Regions from separate parts of the Micromonospora sp. U56 genome, predicted to be linked through region 1. Evidence: riboswitches for the same ligand, from Rfam matches in the RefSeq annotation. Region 1 holds a riboswitch; each other region holds the start of a gene.

Region 1 (4,663 bases):
TGGCAACCATGCCCCCTCATCGTCACGCCCAGGTTTGCCCGCCCGCCGGCACCGCCGGTCTGCGGCGGGTCGCCCGCCGCCTGCTCACCCTGGTCGCCGCCGTGGTCGTCGGCGCCGGGATGTTCGCCGTGCCGGCGCACGCCGCGCCGACGCCCGAGGAGATCGAGGCGGCGATCGACAAGCAGTGGGAGCAGCTTGAGCCGACCATCGAGCAGTACAACAAGGTCCGGGCCCAACTGAAGGTCAACCGGAAGAAGTCGGCCGAGCTGGGGAAGAAGATCCAGCCGCTGGCCCTGCAGAGCGAGCTGGCGATGAACCGGGTGGGCGACCTGGCCTCCCGCTACTACATGACCGGGCCCTCGCAGGAGATCGGCGCGCTGCTGGTCAGCAACAAGCCCGGCACGCTCGCCGAGCAGCTGACCATGCTGGACCGTCTCGCCGCCCACCAGCGCAAGGAGTTGGAGGGCGTCCTCGCCGTCCGGCGCAAGTACGACGACCAGAAGCGCAAGCTCGACGAGCTGATCGCCGCCGAGGTCAAGCAGGAAAAGGATCTGGCGGCCAAGAAGACGCAGATCAACGCGGAGATCAAGCGGCTGCAGGCGGCCATGCCGAAGACCACCGTGAAGGTGGCCGGCTGCCCGACCATCAACGGTGTGGTGAGCGCCAAGGCGCAGACCGCCATCCGGGTGGCCTGCCAGCAGGTCGGTGACCCGTACGTGTGGGGGGCCGACGGGCCCGATTCCTTCGACTGCTCGGGTCTCACCCAGTACGCCTACAAGGCCGCCGGCATCTACCTGACCCACCACACCGGCGCCCAGTGGAACGAGGGCAAGGCGATCCCGCGCTCCGAGGCACGCCCCGGTGACCTGGTCTTCTTCTTCAGCGACCTGCACCATATGGGCCTCTACCTGGGCAACGACATCATGGTCCACGCTCCCCGGACCGGGAAGCCGGTCCAGGTCACCAGCATCAACTACATGCCGGTCGCCGGTTTCCGACGACCGTACTGACCCGAGCCCGCCGCGAACCCCCGGTCGACTGACCGGGGGTTCCGCGTATCCGGGACCCGGCACGGCGTGGCGGGTTGCGGATCGATAACGGTCGTCTCTACTCTGGTCCTTCGTCGGCCGCGACAGGTCCGTCCAACCCGGGTGGCAGTGGCCGGCACCGCCGAGTCGCCTGCGGGCGAGCCGGGGAACCAGGTAAGCCGGGGTGAATCCGCAGCCACTGCGGTAGGGCGCTCCCTTCCCGCCCGAACCCGTCAGCTAACCCGGTAGGCGGTCGCGGAAGAAGGAGCCCGGAGCCCGGTGGCACACCATGCCCCGCGGCCACCGTCGTACCGGTCGACCCAGGTCGCCCGGCTGACGGTTGCGCCGCGCCCACGCTGGTCCCGCTTCACCACCCTCCTCGCCGCCCTCGCCGGTGCCGCCGTCGTAATGACCGGCGCTGCCACGGCGGCCCACGCCGAACCCTCGGTCGCCGAGATCGAGCGGCAGATCGACCAGGACTGGAACAGGCTCGAACCGATCATCGAGCAGCACAACGCCACCCGACAGGACCTGGCCGCCAAGCGCCGGCAGGCCGACGCGCTGGCCAAGCGCATCGAGCCGCTGCAACTCCAGGTCGACCTCGCGATGAACCAGGTCACCGGCCTCGCCGCCGAGGCGTACAAGGGGGAGAACGTCTCCGCCGTCAACGCCCTGCTCGGCAGCAGGTCCCCCGCCGAACTGGTCGACCAGCTCGAAATGCTCGACCGGTTCGCCCAGCGCCAGCAGCGCGACGTGCGGGTCGTCAAGGAGCTGCGGGACAAGCTGGCCGCGGAGAAGGCACCGCTGGACGAGATGGTCGCCCAGCTGACCCGTACCGAGGCCCAGCTGGCTGCGAAGAAGAAGCAGATCAACGCCGAGATCGACCGGCTGCAGAAGCTGCGGCTCAAGGTGTACGGCAACGGTGGCGGAGGCTCGCTGCGCCCGGCCCCGTGCCCGGCCGGCTACCCCGGCGGCCCGGCCGGGACGGCGGTGAAGTTCGCCTGCGCCCAGATCGGCAAGCCGTACGTCTGGGGCGCCGAGGGCCCCAACTCGTACGACTGCTCCGGGCTGATGCTCGCGGCGTGGGCGAAGGCCGGTGTCTCGCTGCCGCACAACGCCCGCCAGCAGCGCCAGGTGACCGCCCGGGTCAGCCGGGCCGACCTGCGCGCCGGCGATCTGGTCTTCTACTACGCCGACCTGCACCACGTCGGGATGTACGTCGGCGGCGGCTGGGTGGTGCACGCCTCCCAGGCAGGGGTGCCGGTCAAGATGAAGCGGGTCGACGACGGGCCGGTCAACAGCTACGGCCGGCCGGGCTGAGCGCGTGCCGGGCTCCCGGGGTGCCGGGGGCCCGGTTCGGCGTCAGCGGGTGGGCCAGGTGCGCCAGTTCTGCCAGGAGCGGCTCGGGGTCGGCCCGCGCTGGCCCTGGTAGCGCGACCCGTAGACGGCGGAGCCGTACGGGTGCTCGGCCGGGGACGAGAGCCGGAAGATGCAGAGCTGGCCGATCTTCATCCCGGGCCAGAGCGTGATCGGCAGGTTCGCCACGTTCGACAGCTCCAGCGTCACGTGACCGGAGAAGCCCGGGTCGATGAAGCCGGCGGTCGAATGGGTGAGCAGGCCGAGCCGGCCCAGGCTGCTCTTGCCCTCCAGGCGCCCGGCGAGCTGGTCGCCTAGCGAGATGACCTCCAGCGTGGAGGCGAGCACGAACTCGCCGGGGTGCAGCACGAACGGCTCGCCCTCGGGCACCTCGACCATCGAGGTGAGCTCGTCCTGCTGGATCGCCGGGTCGATGTGCGTGTACAGGTGGTTGTTGAAGACCCGGAAGAGCTTGTCGAGCCGCACGTCGATGCTGGACGGCTGCACCAGCGTGGGCTCGAAGGGCTCCAGCGCGAGCGTGCCCGCCTTGATCTCGGAGACCAGGTCGCGGTCGGAGAGCAGCATCGGCACACCATATCGAGCGGACCGGGTGACCTGCGTGTCGGACTACGCGTTCGTACACATGTTCGATAGGATGTCCGTATGGCTTCCTGGTCCGAATTCGCCGCTGACGAGCCCCGACTCGCCGACGGGATCCGCCTTCTCATGCAGCAGTACGGGCCGGGCTTCGGCTACCTGGCCACCGTCCGCGCCGACGGTGGGCCCCGGGTGCACCCGGTCTGCCCCGTGATCACCGACGAGGGTCTGTTCTGCTTCGTCGTCGACTCGCCCAAGCGGCGCGACCTCGAACGCGACGGGCGCTACGCGTTGCACTCGTTCCCGCCGGAGGAGACCGACGACGAGGCGTACGTCGCCGGTCGCGCGCAACCGGTCACCGATCCGGCCCGGGTCGCCCGGGTGGCCCGCCTCGGCCGGGCGGCGCCGCAGGTCGACTGGCGACTCTTCGAGTTCAGCGTCGACGTGGCGATGCTGACCCGTCGCGACCAGGGCGGGCTCGGCCAGCCCGGCGAGGGCCACGGGTCCTCCGCCGTCCAGGTCTGGCTCGATCCGGTCGCCGCCCGTCGCGGCGGCGACGCCGCCGGCGTACCCGATCGGCGGCCGGCCCGCCGCGGCCGCCACGGTTTCGACACCCGGCGCCCCGCCGCCTGACCGCCGAGACGCCGATGCCGGCTCCGTCGCTCCGACGGGGCCGGCATCGGCGTCTGCCAAGGTGTTACGCCGCGCGGTACGCGTTCCACGCGGTCAGCATGCGGCTCGCCTGACCAGGGGTGAACTGGTACATGCACGAGTCGTAGGTGTAGTCCATGAAGTTGGTGATCGGGTCCAGGCCGGCCGTGGTGCAGGTGTCCCGCCCGGTCGGGCACTGGAACGCCGGCGAGGCCTCGGCCGGGGTGTCGCTGACGCTGTCACCCGAGCCGGAGCATCCACCCTGGAAGGTGTGGTAGAGGTTCAGCCAGTGGCCGACCTCGTGGGTGCCGGTGTCGCCCTGGTTGTAGTTGGCGGCGGTGCCGCCCGGCAGCGACTCGCTCAGCACGACCACGCCGTCCATGCTGTTCAGCCGCCGCTGCGGGAAGGTCGCCCAGCCGAGCAGGTCGTCGCTCAGCTCGCCCAGGTAGACGTTGAGCGTGTTCTTGCCGCCCTCGCGCAGGGAGGTCTTCATCGACCGCTCCGCCGACGAGCCCTGCACGATCGGGTACCACGCCGGGTTGGTCACCCGGTTGATCTTCGTCAGCTGGAAGCCGAAGGCCGTGGCCGCGCCGCCGGTGGCCCCCGCGTAGGCCTGGTTCAGCACGCTGATCTGCGAGGTGATCATCGAGTCCGGGATGTTGCCGCCGGCGCGGGTGCTGTCGCGCTGGATCACGTGCACGACGACCGGGATGGTGACGCTGGCCAGCGGGGCGGCGGCCTGGGCGCCGGCCCGGAAGCTCGCCCGCTCGCGCAGCGCGGCGGCCAGGTCGGCCTCGCGCTCGCGGACCTGCTTGGCGGTCAGCTCGTTGGGTTCGTGCTTGGCGATCCCGCCCTTCTTGATCCGGGCGTCCGAGTGGACGTCGGCCGGCTCGGCGCAGACCTCGCTCGGGGCGGCGGAGAAGGCGGAAGCAGCGGGGACGACGCCCACCGCGGCGGTGCTGAGCAGCAGCGCGAGGGTCGTCGACGCGACACCGGCGGCACGCCGGGTCAGCAGGTTGGGACGGAGTCCC
Region 2 (6,332 bases), on a different contig from region 1:
CTCGCACAAGGACGTGTTCCTGCGGGAACTGGTCTCCAACGCCTCCGACGCGCTGGACAAGCTGCGGCTGGAGTCCCTGGTCGACAAGGACCTGGCGGCCGACACCGCCGACCTGCACATCGAGATCGAGACCGACCCGGCGGCCCGCACCCTCACCGTGCGCGACAACGGCATCGGCATGTCCCGCGAGGACGTCGTCTCGCTGATCGGCACCATCGCCCGCTCCGGCACGGCCGAGCTGCTGCGCAAGCTGAAGGAGTCGCGGGAGGCGGCCGCGCAGGACCTGATCGGCCAGTTCGGCGTCGGCTTCTACTCAACGTTCATGGTGGCCGACACGGTCACCCTGCTGACCCGCCGGGCCGGCCAGACCGAGGGCACCCGCTGGCAGTCCACCGGCGAGGGCACCTACGTCGTGGAGACGGTCGACGACGCCCCGCAGGGCACCTCGGTCACCGTGCGCCTGAAGCCGGCCGACAGCGAGGACAACCTCGCCGACTACACCGACCACCGCAAGGTCCGCGAGATCGTCAAGCGGTACTCCGACTTCATCGCCTGGCCGATCCGGCTCGTCACGCCCGACGCCGAGCCGGTCACCCTCAACTCGATGAAGGCGCTCTGGGCCCGGCCGCGCGACGAGGTCGCCGAGGAGGAGTACCGCGACTTCTACCGGCACGTCAGCCACGACTGGGCCGACCCGCTGGAGACCATCCACATGCGGGGCGAGGGCGTCTTCGAGTACGAGGCGCTGCTCTTCATCCCGACGCACGCCCCGTTCGACCTGTTCATGGCCGACGGCCGGCGCGGGGTGCAGCTGTACGTCAAGCGGGTGTTCGTGATGGACGACTGCGCCGCGCTCATGCCCAACTACCTGCGCTTCGTCAAGGGCGTGGTGGACGCGCTCGACCTGTCGCTGAACATCTCCCGGGAGATCCTCCAGCAGGACCGGCAGATCCAGATCGTGCGCCGCCGGCTGGTCCGCAAGGTGCTCGCCACCGTCAAGGAGATGCGCACCGAGCACGCCGACCGGTACCGGACCTTCTGGTCGGAGTTCGGCCGGGTGGTCAAGGAGGGGCTGCTGGAGGACCCGGACAACCAGCAGGCGATCCTCGACATCGTCTCGGTCGCCTCCACCCACGACGCCACCGAGCCCACCACGCTGCGCGAGTACGTCGAGCGGATGAAGGACGGCCAGGAGGAGATCTACTACGCCACCGGCGAGAACCGGGCCATGCTGGAGAACTCGCCGCACATGGAGGCCTTCCGCGCCAAGGGCTACGAGGTGCTGCTGCTCACCGACCCGGTCGACGAGGTGTGGGTGGAGCGGGTCGCGCAGTTCGACGGCCGGCCGCTGCGCTCGATCGCCAAGGGCGAGGTGGACCTGGACACCGAGCAGGAGCGCGAGGAGGCCGAAACGGAACGGGAGCGGCAGACCAAGGAGTACGCCGCCCTGCTCGCCTTCCTCGGCGGCGCGCTGGCCGACAGCGTCAAGGAGGTGCGGCTCTCCTCCCGCCTGACCACCTCGCCGGCCTGCATCGTCGGCGACCCCCACGACATCACGCCCACCTTGGAGAAGATGTACCGCGCGATGGGGCAGGAGGTGCCGAAGGTGAAGCGCATCCTCGAACTCAACCCGACCCACCCGCTGGTCACCGGCCTGCGCGCGGCGCACGAGCGCGGCGGCGACTCCGCCGCCCTCACCGAGACCGCCGAGCTGCTGTACGGCATGGCGCTGCTCGCCGAGGGCGGCGACCTGGCCGACCCGGCGCGGTTCGCCCGGGTCCTCGCCGACCGGCTGGCCCGCACCCTCTGACGCGACGACGGCCCCGGCCCGGTGGGGGAGCACCGGGCCGGGGCCGACTGCTCAGGAACCGACCCGCACGCCCATCGCCGCCCAGGTGGCCGGGCCGACCACCCCGTCCACGGTCAGCCCTCGCATGCCCTGGTACCAGCGCACCCCGGCCTCGGTCTTCGCGTCGAAGGCGCCGCTCGCGGGGCCGCACCGCTTCGCGCCGACGAACCGCTGGACGAAGGTCACGTCCCCGCCAGTGCTGCCGCGCCGCAGCGTCCGCGAGCCCGGTCTGCCCCCGGACACGGGCGTCGCCGGCCGGCCGCTGGGCACCGACGGGGCCGGCTTGACGGCCGCGCGCAGGGCCGCCACGGTACGCGGGCCGACCACCCCGTCGGCGGTGAGCTTCCGTGCGGTCTGGAACGACCGTACCCAGGCGGCCACGGCGGACCCGAACACCCCGTCGGCCGTCAGCCGGGCCCCGAGGCGGTGGGCGACGGCCTGCAACTCCCGGACGTCGCCGCCCCGGCAGCCGGCGCGCAGCACCCGGTCGCCCAGCCGCGCCGTCGTGGCGGTGGCGATGCCCCACGGGTGGCGGCTGTCCTCCAGGCTCCGCTGGTGGCTGACGCTGACGTGCAGGTGCTTGTCGTGCGGATTCGGCCCGGTGTACCGGGCCGGCCGGAAGCTGCGGGTACGGCTCCAGATCTTCCGGTCGTAGATGACGTACTGGGTGGACGGATGGCTGACGGCCTGCCGGACGACCAGCAGCGGGTCGATCCCGTCGACATCCACGTCCACCGCGTTGACCGATTGATCGTCATTGTCCGGATTGTGGTCCGAGCGGCGCGCCTGGTGACTGGCGTCGCCCAACCAGCCGTCGGACTTGCGGTCGCGCTGCGGCCAGCGGGTGTCTATCTCCTCGCGCAGCACCCGCAGCGCAGGCGCCAGGTGCACGCCCATCTCACTCCTCCTCTTCCAGCGCGGCGGCCAGGTCGAAGTCGACCTCGTCGCCGGCCAGGCTCTCCGGGTCGTCGTCCTCGGTCAGGGTGGCGACGAGGTATTCGGTGTCGGTGCTGACGGTGTCCATGAAGGTCCTCCCTCTCGCGGATGGCCGGCCGCCGCGAACCGGGGCGGACCGTGAGGGCCAGGGCGCCGGCGATCGGCATCTGGCGGCCGGCGGGTCCGACGCGACGGCGCCGAGGCCGCGCTCTGCTCCCTACCGTCCGAGTCGGCGGCCGGACTGCCCAGACATGAGTCGCCAATCAGCGGTAACGCTGACCGTCCGGCGGCGCGGGCCGCCGATCAAGGCCGCCTGACCAGCGAAGACGGGAGGCGAGGGCACCTGATCCGCTTCTCGGGGCGAGGCTTTCGGCCCAGTCGTGACGGGTTCCCGACCCGCCCTTGTAGAGCACCACCGACCGACCCGCAACTTGAAGGAGGACGCCGTCGCTCAGCCGGGTGAAGAACTTCACAAGAAGTGGGCAATCGCCCCAAACTGTTCCTAACGTCGTTCGTGTCCGCGATCGCGGACACCACGGCCGGTAACGCCTAATCCATGCCGCCGGCCGGTGGGACCTTGTCAGCGGGCATGGAGCGGGGGACCCACACGTTCCTCGGTGCACGTCACCTCGGGGTGAAGCCGCCCACGGGCGGCCGGGCTCCTCGGCCCGAACCCGACAGCTCACCTCGTCGGCGTGGAGGAATCCACATGGCAACTGAATACACCGCCCGTCACCGACGGGTCAGCTCGCGCCGCCTCGCCGTCGGCACGCTCGCCGTCGGTGCGGTCACCGGGGTCGCCGTCCTGGCACCGGCGTCGCCGGCCAGCGCCGCCAGCGTCAACTGGGACGCGATCGCCCAGTGCGAGTCCGGCGGCAACTGGCACATCAACACCGGCAACGGCTACTACGGCGGCCTGCAGTTCTCGCAGAGCACCTGGTCCGGCTACGGCGGCAAGAAGTATGCCTCCCGTGCCGACCTGGCCAGCCGCGGCGAGCAGATCGCGATCGCCGAGAAGGTGCTCGACGGTCAGGGCATCGGTGCCTGGCCGACCTGCGGCAGGAAGGGTGGCTCCACCAAGAGCTACTCCACCACCTCTGAGAAGGCGGAGAAGTCGCATAAGTCGCAGAAGCGCTCCGGCTCGTCGAAGGCCACCTCCACCGAGCGGTCCTCGCGGGAGCAGCACAGCACCCGCAGCCAGCGGCGCAGCGCGCCGGCCGGGACCGGCGACGGGTACGTGGTGCGGCCGGGTGACACCCTGTCGCAGATCGCCGACGCCCGGGACCTGGCCGGTGGCTGGCAGGCGCTGTACGAGCGCAACAAGCGCGTGGTCGGCGCCGACCCAGGGCTGATCTTCCCGGGGCAGAAGCTCAGCCTCTGACGCGTCACTGTCCTGAAGCAGCGGCAGACCGTATCGACGCCCGGCCGGCCCGCACCGGCCGGGCGTCGAGGTCTGCGCTCCGCACCGTCGGTGCGCCCGGCGCAATGTCACTCCGGATCCGCCGGGCGGCGCGCTCCGGTCGGTTGGTCGCGCCGCCGCCGGGTACCAGGAGCACCACGTGCCCGATCGCGAGCGCGGCCGACCGCCGACGTGTCCGTCGCGGTGGCGGATAGGGTTGACCCTGGTGTGCCGGGAAGTCTGGTCGGCGATGGATGACGCGACCCCTGCCGACGAGGAGTTTCCGTGACCGACGCCACCCGGCGCCGTACCAGCCTGTTCGGCCGACGCTCATGGCGCGAGACCAGGCGCATCTCCGCCATTCTCCGCAAGGAGACCGTGGGCGGGGGACTCCTGCTCATCGGGGCGTTGCTGGCACTCGTCTGGTCGAACTCGCCCTGGGCGGACAGCTACCAGTCGGTACGGGACTTCCGAGTCGGCCCGGCGTCCCTGCACCTTGACCTCAGCCTGGCCACCTGGGCCGCCGACGGCCTGCTGGCGATCTTCTTCTTCGTCGCCGGGCTGGAACTCAAGCGGGAATTCGTCGCCGGCGACCTGCGCGACCCGCGCCGGGCCGCGGTGCCGGTCGCGGCGGCCGTCGGTGGAGTGCTCGTGCCCGCCGCCATCTACTACCTCATCGCCGCCGGCGCAGGCGAGGGCGCGGCGAAGGGCTGGGCCATCCCGACCGCGACCGACATCGCCTTCGCGCTGGCGGTGCTCGCGGTGGTGGGCCGGTTCCTGCCCTCCGCGCTACGCACCTTCCTGCTCACCCTGGCCGTCGTCGACGACCTGCTGGCGATCGTCATCATCGCGGTCTTCTACACCGCCGACCTGTCGGTCGGGCCGCTGCTGGGCGCCGTGGTGCCGCTCGCGGTGTTCGGGCTGCTGGTGCAGCGCCGCGTCCGGTCCTGGTGGCTGCTGCTGCCCCTCGCCGCGGTGACCTGGACGCTGATGCACGAGTCCGGCGTACACGCCACCGTGGCGGGAGTCCTGTTGGCCTTCACGGTTCCGGTGATCCGTAGCGAGGCTGCCGGTGGACCGGATGCGGGGCCTGGGCTGGCCGAGCATTTCGAGCACCGGTTCCGACCGATCTCCGCCGGGGTGGCGGTGCCGGTCTTCGCGTTCCTCTCCGCCGGCGTCACCATCGGTGGTGTCGCCGGCCTGGCCACCGCCCTGACGGACCGGGTGGCGCTGGGCATCGTCGCCGGCCTGGTCGTCGGCAAGCCGGTCGGCATCATGGCCGCCACCTGGCTGGTCTCCCGGTTCACCCGTGCCGACCTCGACGAGGGCCTCAACTGGCTCGACGTGCTCGGCCTGGCGCTGCTCGGCGGGATCGGCTTCACCGTGTCCCTGCTCATCGGCGAGCTGGCCTTCGGCCTCGGCAGCGAACGGGACGGCCATGTAAAGGTCGCCGTGCTCGCCGGATCCCTGCTCGCGGCGCTGCTCGCGACGTTCATCCTCCGCGCCCGCACCCGCCTGTACCGGCGGGTGCACGAGCTGGAGACCGTCGACCGCGACCGGGACGGCGTCCCGGACGTCTACGAGTCGCAGACCGACGGCGCCGCTGGTCGGTGAGCCGGATCGTCTCACGGTGTCGATTTCGCTGGGCACTGCCGGTGCCTGTCACGCAGCGGTAGCAGTCCTGGCTCACTCGGTGGCGGCGAAGCGTTCGACGTTGTCGATCGGACCGACGACGAGGATGAGGTCACCGTAGGCCAGCACGGTGTCGGCCGTGGCGTGGGTGAACTCCGGTCGTCGTCCGGCCAGGGCCGCCTGGGGTTTGACCGCGACCACCGTGACCCCCCACCGGCTGCGTAGCCGGGACTCGCGCAGCGGCACCCCGACCACGTCGCGGGGTGGGGTGGTCTTGATCACGGCGAAGTCGGCGTCGACCTCGACATAGTCGAGGATGCGGCCGGAGAGGAGGTGGGCGACACGTTCACCCATGTCGTGTTCGGGTGCGACCACCTTGTGGGCGCCGACCCGGGTGAGGATGTGGCGGTGCTGGTCACTGATGGCCTTGGCCCAGATGTCGGGGATGCCGAGCTCGGACAGCAGGCTGGTGGTGAGGATGCTGGCCTGGATGTCGGTGCCGATGGCCACGACCGC
Region 3 (6,332 bases), on a different contig from region 1:
GGACGCCGCGCGGACCGGCACGCCGCCGGTCGGGCACCTGCGGGCGGTGGTGGACGCGGTGGCGCTCAGCCTCCGACGGGCCACGGAGCAGGGCGTCGACGACGTCGACGGGATCGTCGACATCCACATCGCGCAGACCGTCGAGGCGCTGCTGGGCAACTCCGCCGTACTGGCCGCCGCGGTCGCCGAGGGGCGGTGCGCGGTGGTCGGCATGTCGTACCGGCTGGCCGCCGGTGAGGTGCGGACGGTGGCCGCGGTGCCGAGCGTCGTGCCGGCCCAGGCCGGCGATCGGGCGACCGCCGTCGCCGGCTGAAACCCCCCGCACGCGACGAGGGCCGCCCCACCGGGGACGGCCCTCGTTCGGTACGCGTCGCTTAGAGCATCGACATGTGTACGTGGTCGGTGTGGTTCGACGGTCCGCTGTACGACTTCCACCCGGTCGCCGGGAACCAGATCTGCCGGTTCCAGATCACGTAGTAGATACCGAGCCGGTCGGCATTGCGGATCAGGAACGCGGCGAGGTTGTTGCCGTACATCCGGGTGTCGTTGTTGTACCAGGGCGCGAAGCCGCTCCGCTGCAACGACCAGTCGCAGGCCTTGCCCTTCGGGTGGTCCCACGGCCCACCGGGGCGGTAGCAGCCCGCGAACCGGTTGAAGCCGACCCGCCGGACCTCCTTGTACGCGTGCAGGGTGCGCGGCGTGATGGTGCCGGAGGTGGTGGGGTCGTTCTCGGTGCGCGACTCGGGCCGCCAGCCGCCGTCGGCCGTCCGACCGGGGCCGATCCGGGCGACCGGCGAGGTCGCGTCGACCAGGCCGCCGGTGAAGCCCCGGCCGCCGACCAGCTGGAGGGCCTTCTCCGCCTCCCGACTCTCGCGCGCCATGTCGTTGGTGAGCTTCTGCTGCTCGCGCACCTCGGCGTCCAACGCCAGCTTGGCCTGCTCCGCGCGGTTCTTGGCGGCGGTGACCTTGGCCAGCTTCTGCGCGTTGACCATGTTCAGCTCGTCCAGGGCGGCGGCGCGCCTGACGAACGAGTCGGGCGCGTCGCTCTCCAGCAGCATCGCCACCGCGCCGATCCGGCCGGTCCGGTACGACTGCGCCGCGATCTGCGAGACCGTCGGCTGCAACGCCGCCAGCTCGTCCTGCGCGCGCCGCACCTCCAGCGCGAGCTGCTGCTGGCGCTTCTTGGACTTCTCCAGCTGCCTCTTGGCCTTCGAGTACTCGCGGTTGCGCAGCTCGATGACGTCGGTGAGCAGCTTGGGCTCGCCGTCCGCCTCGTGCCCGGAGGGGGTGGGGGTCGAGGGCGCGGCGATCGCGGCTGTCGGCCCGCCGACGACGGCCAGCGCGGCGAACACGGCCACCACCGGAGTCAACCAGCGGCGCAGGGGTGCCGTCACAGTGTTCCCTTCCGTCGACCGCCGACCGGGTTAGCTGACGGGTTCGGGACGGAAGTGGCCCCTACCGCTCGCGCGGATTCACCCCATGTACCTGGTTCCCCGGCTCGCCTCGCGGCGATTGGGCGGCGGCACCGCAGGCGCCGCTGCGCGCCTTCGGCGGTGACCGGCAGCGAGGTTACCCGAGAGTCGTACCGGGGATCTACGTCCAGAACCCGACTAAAAGCGTTATTTCGTCGTAGCGAAGCGTGACGAGTGACGCGTTCGTCAGGTTCCGCGTCGGCGTCGGTCACGCAGCGGAGTCTCACCATGCGCTTTCCGTGCTCCTTTCCGGGTCGGGCCACCGTGCGGGGGCCGGGGTGGACGGTCCGCCGGGACGCGACGCGCTCAGCGCCTCGAGCGCCGCGTCCCGGTCGGCGGAGGGGCGGGGAGTGGGTGCCGGCCCGGTGTTCCGGGCCGGATCGCCGGCCGGGCCACGACCGGCGGTGGCGACCAGCGCGGCCAGCGCGGTGGTCAGTGGTACGGCGGCGACCAGGCCGAGCGTCGCCACCGCGCTGCGGACGATCTCCTGGGCCAGGAACTCGCTGGTGAGGATCTGGCTCACCGGACGGCTGTCGGCGGTGAGCAGGAGCAGCAGCGGCAGCGAGGCGCCCGCGTACGCGAGCACGATGGTGTTCACCGTGGAGGCGATGTGCGCCCGGCCGACCCGGGTGGCGGCCCGGTAGAGCTGCGTCCGGGACAGTCCGGGGTTGGCGTGCGCCAGCTCGGTGACGGTGGCGGCCTGGGTGACGGTGACGTCGTCGAGCACGCCGAGCGAGCCGATGATGATGCCGGCCAGCAGCAGCCCGTGCAGGTCGACGTCACGCTGGTACATCGACAGCGTGGTGGCCTCCTCGCTGCCGAACCCGGTCAGGTGGGTGGCGGCGGTGGCCAGGCTGCCGAGCAGTCCGGTCAGCACCAGGCTGCCCAGCGTGCCGAGGACCGCCACCGAGGTCTGCGCGGTGGTCCCGTGGGTCAGGTACAGCACCACGAACATGATCAAGGCGGAGCCGGTGATCGCGATCAGCAGTGGCGAGCCGCCCGCCGCGATGCCGGGTACGACGAAGGTCAGCAGGATGGCGAAGCTGGCGCCCAGCCCGGCCAGCGCGGCCAGCCCGCGCAGCCGGCCGAACGCCACGATCGCCGCCGCGAAGAGCGCCACCAGCCACACCAGGGGCTTGCCCCGCTGGTGTTCGGCGATCTGGTAGCTGATGGCGGTGGGGTCGGCCGGGTCGGTGAGTTGGACCAGCACCACCTCGTCGCCCACCGCGACGGTGGGCGCGCCCGGGCCGGCGGGCACCGGTGTCTCCACCTGCTGGCCGCTGTCCGGGCCCTGCTCGACCCGGACGGTCACGGTCCCGCACGGGCCCTCGGCCGCGCCGGGCGGCGCCTCCGGGGTCGGCGGGCAGGGTTCGGTCACCACCCGGGTCACCGTGCCGTGGTGGCGCGCCGGCTCGGCGCCGCCGTCGGCCTGCCGCGAGTCGCGCGGCCACAGCACCAGGGCGGCGATCACCGTGACGACGAACAGCGGGACCACCGTCGCGACGAGGATCCGCCGCACCCCCGGTGGGGCGGACGGAGCGGGACGGGTGTGGTCGGCGCCCATTGCGAGTCTCCCAACGATCCAGGGCGGGGTACGTGTCAGCCGGCCGGTCGGTTCACCGGCGGGACGTGCGTGGCGGGACGCGTACCCCGGGGTGGGCCCTGGGTGCCGGCGGGGTCACCCAGGGTGACCGGACGGCGTGGTGGCCCGGCGTGGCGACCCGCCCGGGCCGTCGCCCACGGCAGCCGAGCCCGGCGCGGTACGCGGGCCGGCGGCAGCTGCGGCGGTTGGCGAGTCATGGCCGGTGAATCGTAGCCAGGTTCGGTGCGGGCCCGCCCGGTTCGTGCCACCGGCAGCGCGCCCACGGCGCTGATGTCCGCCTCGACGATCGTGTCGCACTCAACGCCCAGCTGTTGCGCCGGGTACGCCGCTGATCCCGCCCGGTTCGGGCTAGCGTGGTCGGGTGCGAACGGCGACGGCGCGGCCGGCCGGGTGGTGGGCCCGGCTGCTCCTGCTCGCCTGCACCCTGCTCGGGCTGGCCGCCATGCACACCATCGGCCACGGCACGCACTCCGTCGCGTCCCACCCGGACGGCCACGCCGCCGTGTCGCAGCGGGCAATGGTCGCTCAGGCCGCCGGGCCCGAGGCGGTCCCGGTCGCCCACGGCGTCGCGCCCGAAGCGGTTCCGGCCGCCCATGTCGCCGGGCCGGTGTCGTTCGCCGGCCAGGTCGGCGCGGTGGCGCTACCCGCCGACCAGCCGGGGGGTGCCCCGAGTCGCTGGAGTGTCTGCCTGGCGGTGCTCGGCGCCGTCACGGTGGCGCTCCTGCTGGCGACGCTGCTGCTCGGCCGTGCCCACCACGTGGTCGCGACCCGCCACCCGTCGGGGCCGTCGCGTGGGCCGCGCGCCCCGCCACCCCGCCCGGTCGGGCTCCGCCTCGCCACGGTGTCGGTGCTGCGCAGATAGGACGCCCCGACGCGGTACCGCCGCGTCCGGAGTCCGTTGCGTACGTCCTCACACCGAAAGGTCTGATCGTGTCCACTCGTACCATCGCGCGCCGTGCCGCCCTGGCCGGCGTCGCTCTCAGCACCGCTCTCACCCTGGCCGCCTGCGGCGGCGACGACCACCAGGCCGGCTCCGGCCACGACAAGCCGGGCGCGGGTGCCGTCGCCGGCCCCTCGGCCAGCGCGTCCGCCACGTTCGACGACGCCGACGTGATGTTCGCCCAGATGATGATCCCGCACCACCAGCAGGCGGTGCAGATGTCGGAGCTGGCCGACAGCCGTGCCGAGGACCCCGAGGTCAAGCGCCTCGCCGGGCAGATCAAGGCCGCCCAGGCGCCGGAGATCGCCACCATGACCGGTTGGCTCACCGCATGGGGCCGGCCCGTCCCGTCCGGCAGCCCGAGCGGGGGCCACCACGACCACGGCATGCCGGGCATGATGTCCGACGCCGACATGGGGAAGCTGGCGGCCGCCTCCGGCCGGGAGTTCGACCGGCAGTTCCTGGCCATGATGATCGCCCATCACCAGGGCGCGATCACCATGGCGGAGCAGGAGATCGCCAACGGGGTCAACGCGGACGCCAAGGCCATGGCGCAGCAGATCATCACCGCCCAGCAGGGCGAGATCGACACCATGAGGAAGATCCTCGCCCGGCTCTGACCGCCGCCGGCCGGGGCGCCCGGAGCCGTCGTGGCTCCAGCGTCCCGGCCGACGTGGTGACCGCGCCGGTCAGGCTCCGGTCCGCAGTGCCGACCGCCGTCGCTGGTACTCCTCGTCGTCGATCTCGCCGCGCGCATAGCGCTCGTCGAGGATCGTCCGCGCCGCGGAGGCGGCGGCCGTCGACGGCGGCGACTGCGCCAGCCGGTAGGTCAGGTAGCCCAGGGCCGCCAGGCCGGCCAGCGCCAGCACCGGCCAGATCCACATCAGGCCCGCCATCGGGCCGTACCCCATCATGGCCGCCCCTCCGTCCGTGACTCGGGCGGCCGGTCCGGTGCCGGTGGCACCGGTCCCGGTCGTCACCTCTGACGCTAGTCGCGCCGACGGTGTGCGTCCGGGGGCGGCGGGCCCGGGTCGACCGGGCCGAACGTCCCGAAGCGGAAGGCGGGCTCAGCCGCGCTTCATCAGGCGGCCGACGGCGGCCATCATCTCGGCGGCCATCTCGTCGGCGCGGCCCTCGGCGGCCCCCTCGTGCATGCAGTGCCGGGCGTGGCCGTCGAGCAGGCCGAGGGCGACCTTGTCCAGGGCGGCCTGGATCGCCGAGATCTGGGTCAGCACGTCGATGCAGTACCGGTCGTCGTCGACCATCTTCTCCACGCCGCGGACCTGGCCCTCGACGCGGCGCAGCCGCGCGAGCAGCTGATCCTTGCTGGCGGTGTAGCCCCGGGTCGGGGTGCTCGGTGTGGTCATGACGACCAGGATAGCGTACCCCCTGGGGGTATGCTACGGTCCTCGGGAGAGCTACCCCTGGGGGGTATAGCATGGATGCGGGAGGAGAGTTGCCATGGTCACCACCACGTACCAGGTGCAGGGCATGACCTGCGGGCACTGCGTCAACTCGGTCAGCACCGAGGTGAGCGCGATCCACGGCGTCAGCGACGTCCAGGTGGACCTGGCCTCCGGCCGGGTCACCGTCACCAGTGAGAGCCCGCTGGACACCGAGTCCGTACGCGCCGCCGTCGACGAGGCCGGGTACGACCTCGTCGAGGCGTGACGGGGTCACGACCCCAGAGAACCGAGGTATCACGATGAACACGGCGACGAAGCTGAGCGGTTTCGCCCTCGGCCTCGCGGCGGTGTTCGGCACGGCGTACGGGGTCGGCCACGTGGCCGACCCCGTCACCCCGGCCGCCGACACCCGCCACGAGACCGCCGGCGCCGGCCACGGCTCCGACCCGCTCGGCAGCTCCGACTCGCCCGGCGGCGACCAGACCGGTGCCGCGCACCTGCCCGGCGGGCTGCTCGTCTCCGACCGCGGCTACACCTTGCAGCCGGTGGACGCCCCGAACGGGCAGTTCGCCTTCCGGATCACCGGCCCGGACGGCGCTGCGGTGACCGGCTACGAGATCGCCCACGACAAGCGGATGCACCTGATCGTGGCGCGGCGCGACCTGTCCGGCTTCCGGCACGTCCACCCCGAGCTGGGCGCCGACGGCACCTGGCGGGTGGACTCCCCGCTGGGCGGGCCGGGCGTCTGGCGCGCCTTCGCCGACTTCACCCCGTCGGGCGGCGAGCCGCTCACCCTCGGGGTCGACGTGACCGTCCCCGGCCAGCTCCAGCCCCGGCCGCTGCCGGCACCGGCCGCCAGCACCACGGTCGACGGCTACACGGTCACCCTCACCGGCACCCCGCAGCCGGGG

What was found. A riboswitch is a leader RNA that binds a small molecule or an ion and turns the genes downstream of it on or off. The one in region 1 is predicted to bind cyclic di-AMP.
Region 2: linked by a shared signal. The riboswitch ahead of KBX37_RS07685 (transglycosylase family protein) and the one ahead of KBX37_RS20975 (NlpC/P60 family protein) in region 1 are both predicted to bind cyclic di-AMP.
Region 3: linked by a shared signal. The riboswitch ahead of KBX37_RS05805 (hypothetical protein) and the one ahead of KBX37_RS20975 (NlpC/P60 family protein) in region 1 are both predicted to bind cyclic di-AMP.

Annotation. Positions count from the first base shown of each region.
Region 1 is NZ_JAGPYL010000065.1:3,494-8,156, reverse strand. Features, by position in the region: gene KBX37_RS20980 (NlpC/P60 family protein) at 1-1,010, shown strand, start outside; cyclic di-AMP (ydaO/yuaA leader) riboswitch at 1,159-1,295, shown strand; gene KBX37_RS20975 (NlpC/P60 family protein) at 1,308-2,348, shown strand; gene dcd (dCTP deaminase) at 2,391-2,969, opposite strand; gene KBX37_RS20965 (pyridoxamine 5'-phosphate oxidase family protein) at 3,048-3,614, shown strand; gene KBX37_RS20960 (zinc metalloprotease) at 3,679-4,663, opposite strand, start outside.
Region 2 is NZ_JAGPYL010000013.1:60,160-66,491, reverse strand. Features, by position in the region: gene htpG (molecular chaperone HtpG) at 1-1,810, shown strand, start outside; gene KBX37_RS07690 (peptidoglycan-binding protein) at 1,862-2,746, opposite strand; gene KBX37_RS35185 (hypothetical protein) at 2,748-2,873, opposite strand; cyclic di-AMP (ydaO/yuaA leader) riboswitch at 3,322-3,496, shown strand; gene KBX37_RS07685 (transglycosylase family protein) at 3,495-4,166, shown strand; gene nhaA (Na+/H+ antiporter NhaA) at 4,470-5,798, shown strand; gene KBX37_RS07675 (TrkA family potassium uptake protein) at 5,871-6,332, opposite strand, start outside.
Region 3 is NZ_JAGPYL010000009.1:16,745-23,076, forward strand. Features, by position in the region: gene KBX37_RS05800 (carbonic anhydrase) at 1-313, shown strand, start outside; gene KBX37_RS05805 (hypothetical protein) at 375-1,394, opposite strand; cyclic di-AMP (ydaO/yuaA leader) riboswitch at 1,399-1,529, opposite strand; gene KBX37_RS05810 (YibE/F family protein) at 1,696-3,036, opposite strand; gene KBX37_RS34205 (hypothetical protein) at 3,437-3,937, shown strand; gene KBX37_RS34210 (DUF305 domain-containing protein) at 4,006-4,635, shown strand; gene KBX37_RS05820 (SHOCT domain-containing protein) at 4,705-4,929, opposite strand; gene KBX37_RS05825 (metal-sensitive transcriptional regulator) at 5,083-5,382, opposite strand; gene KBX37_RS05830 (heavy-metal-associated domain-containing protein) at 5,477-5,686, shown strand; gene KBX37_RS05835 (hypothetical protein) at 5,721-6,332, shown strand, end outside.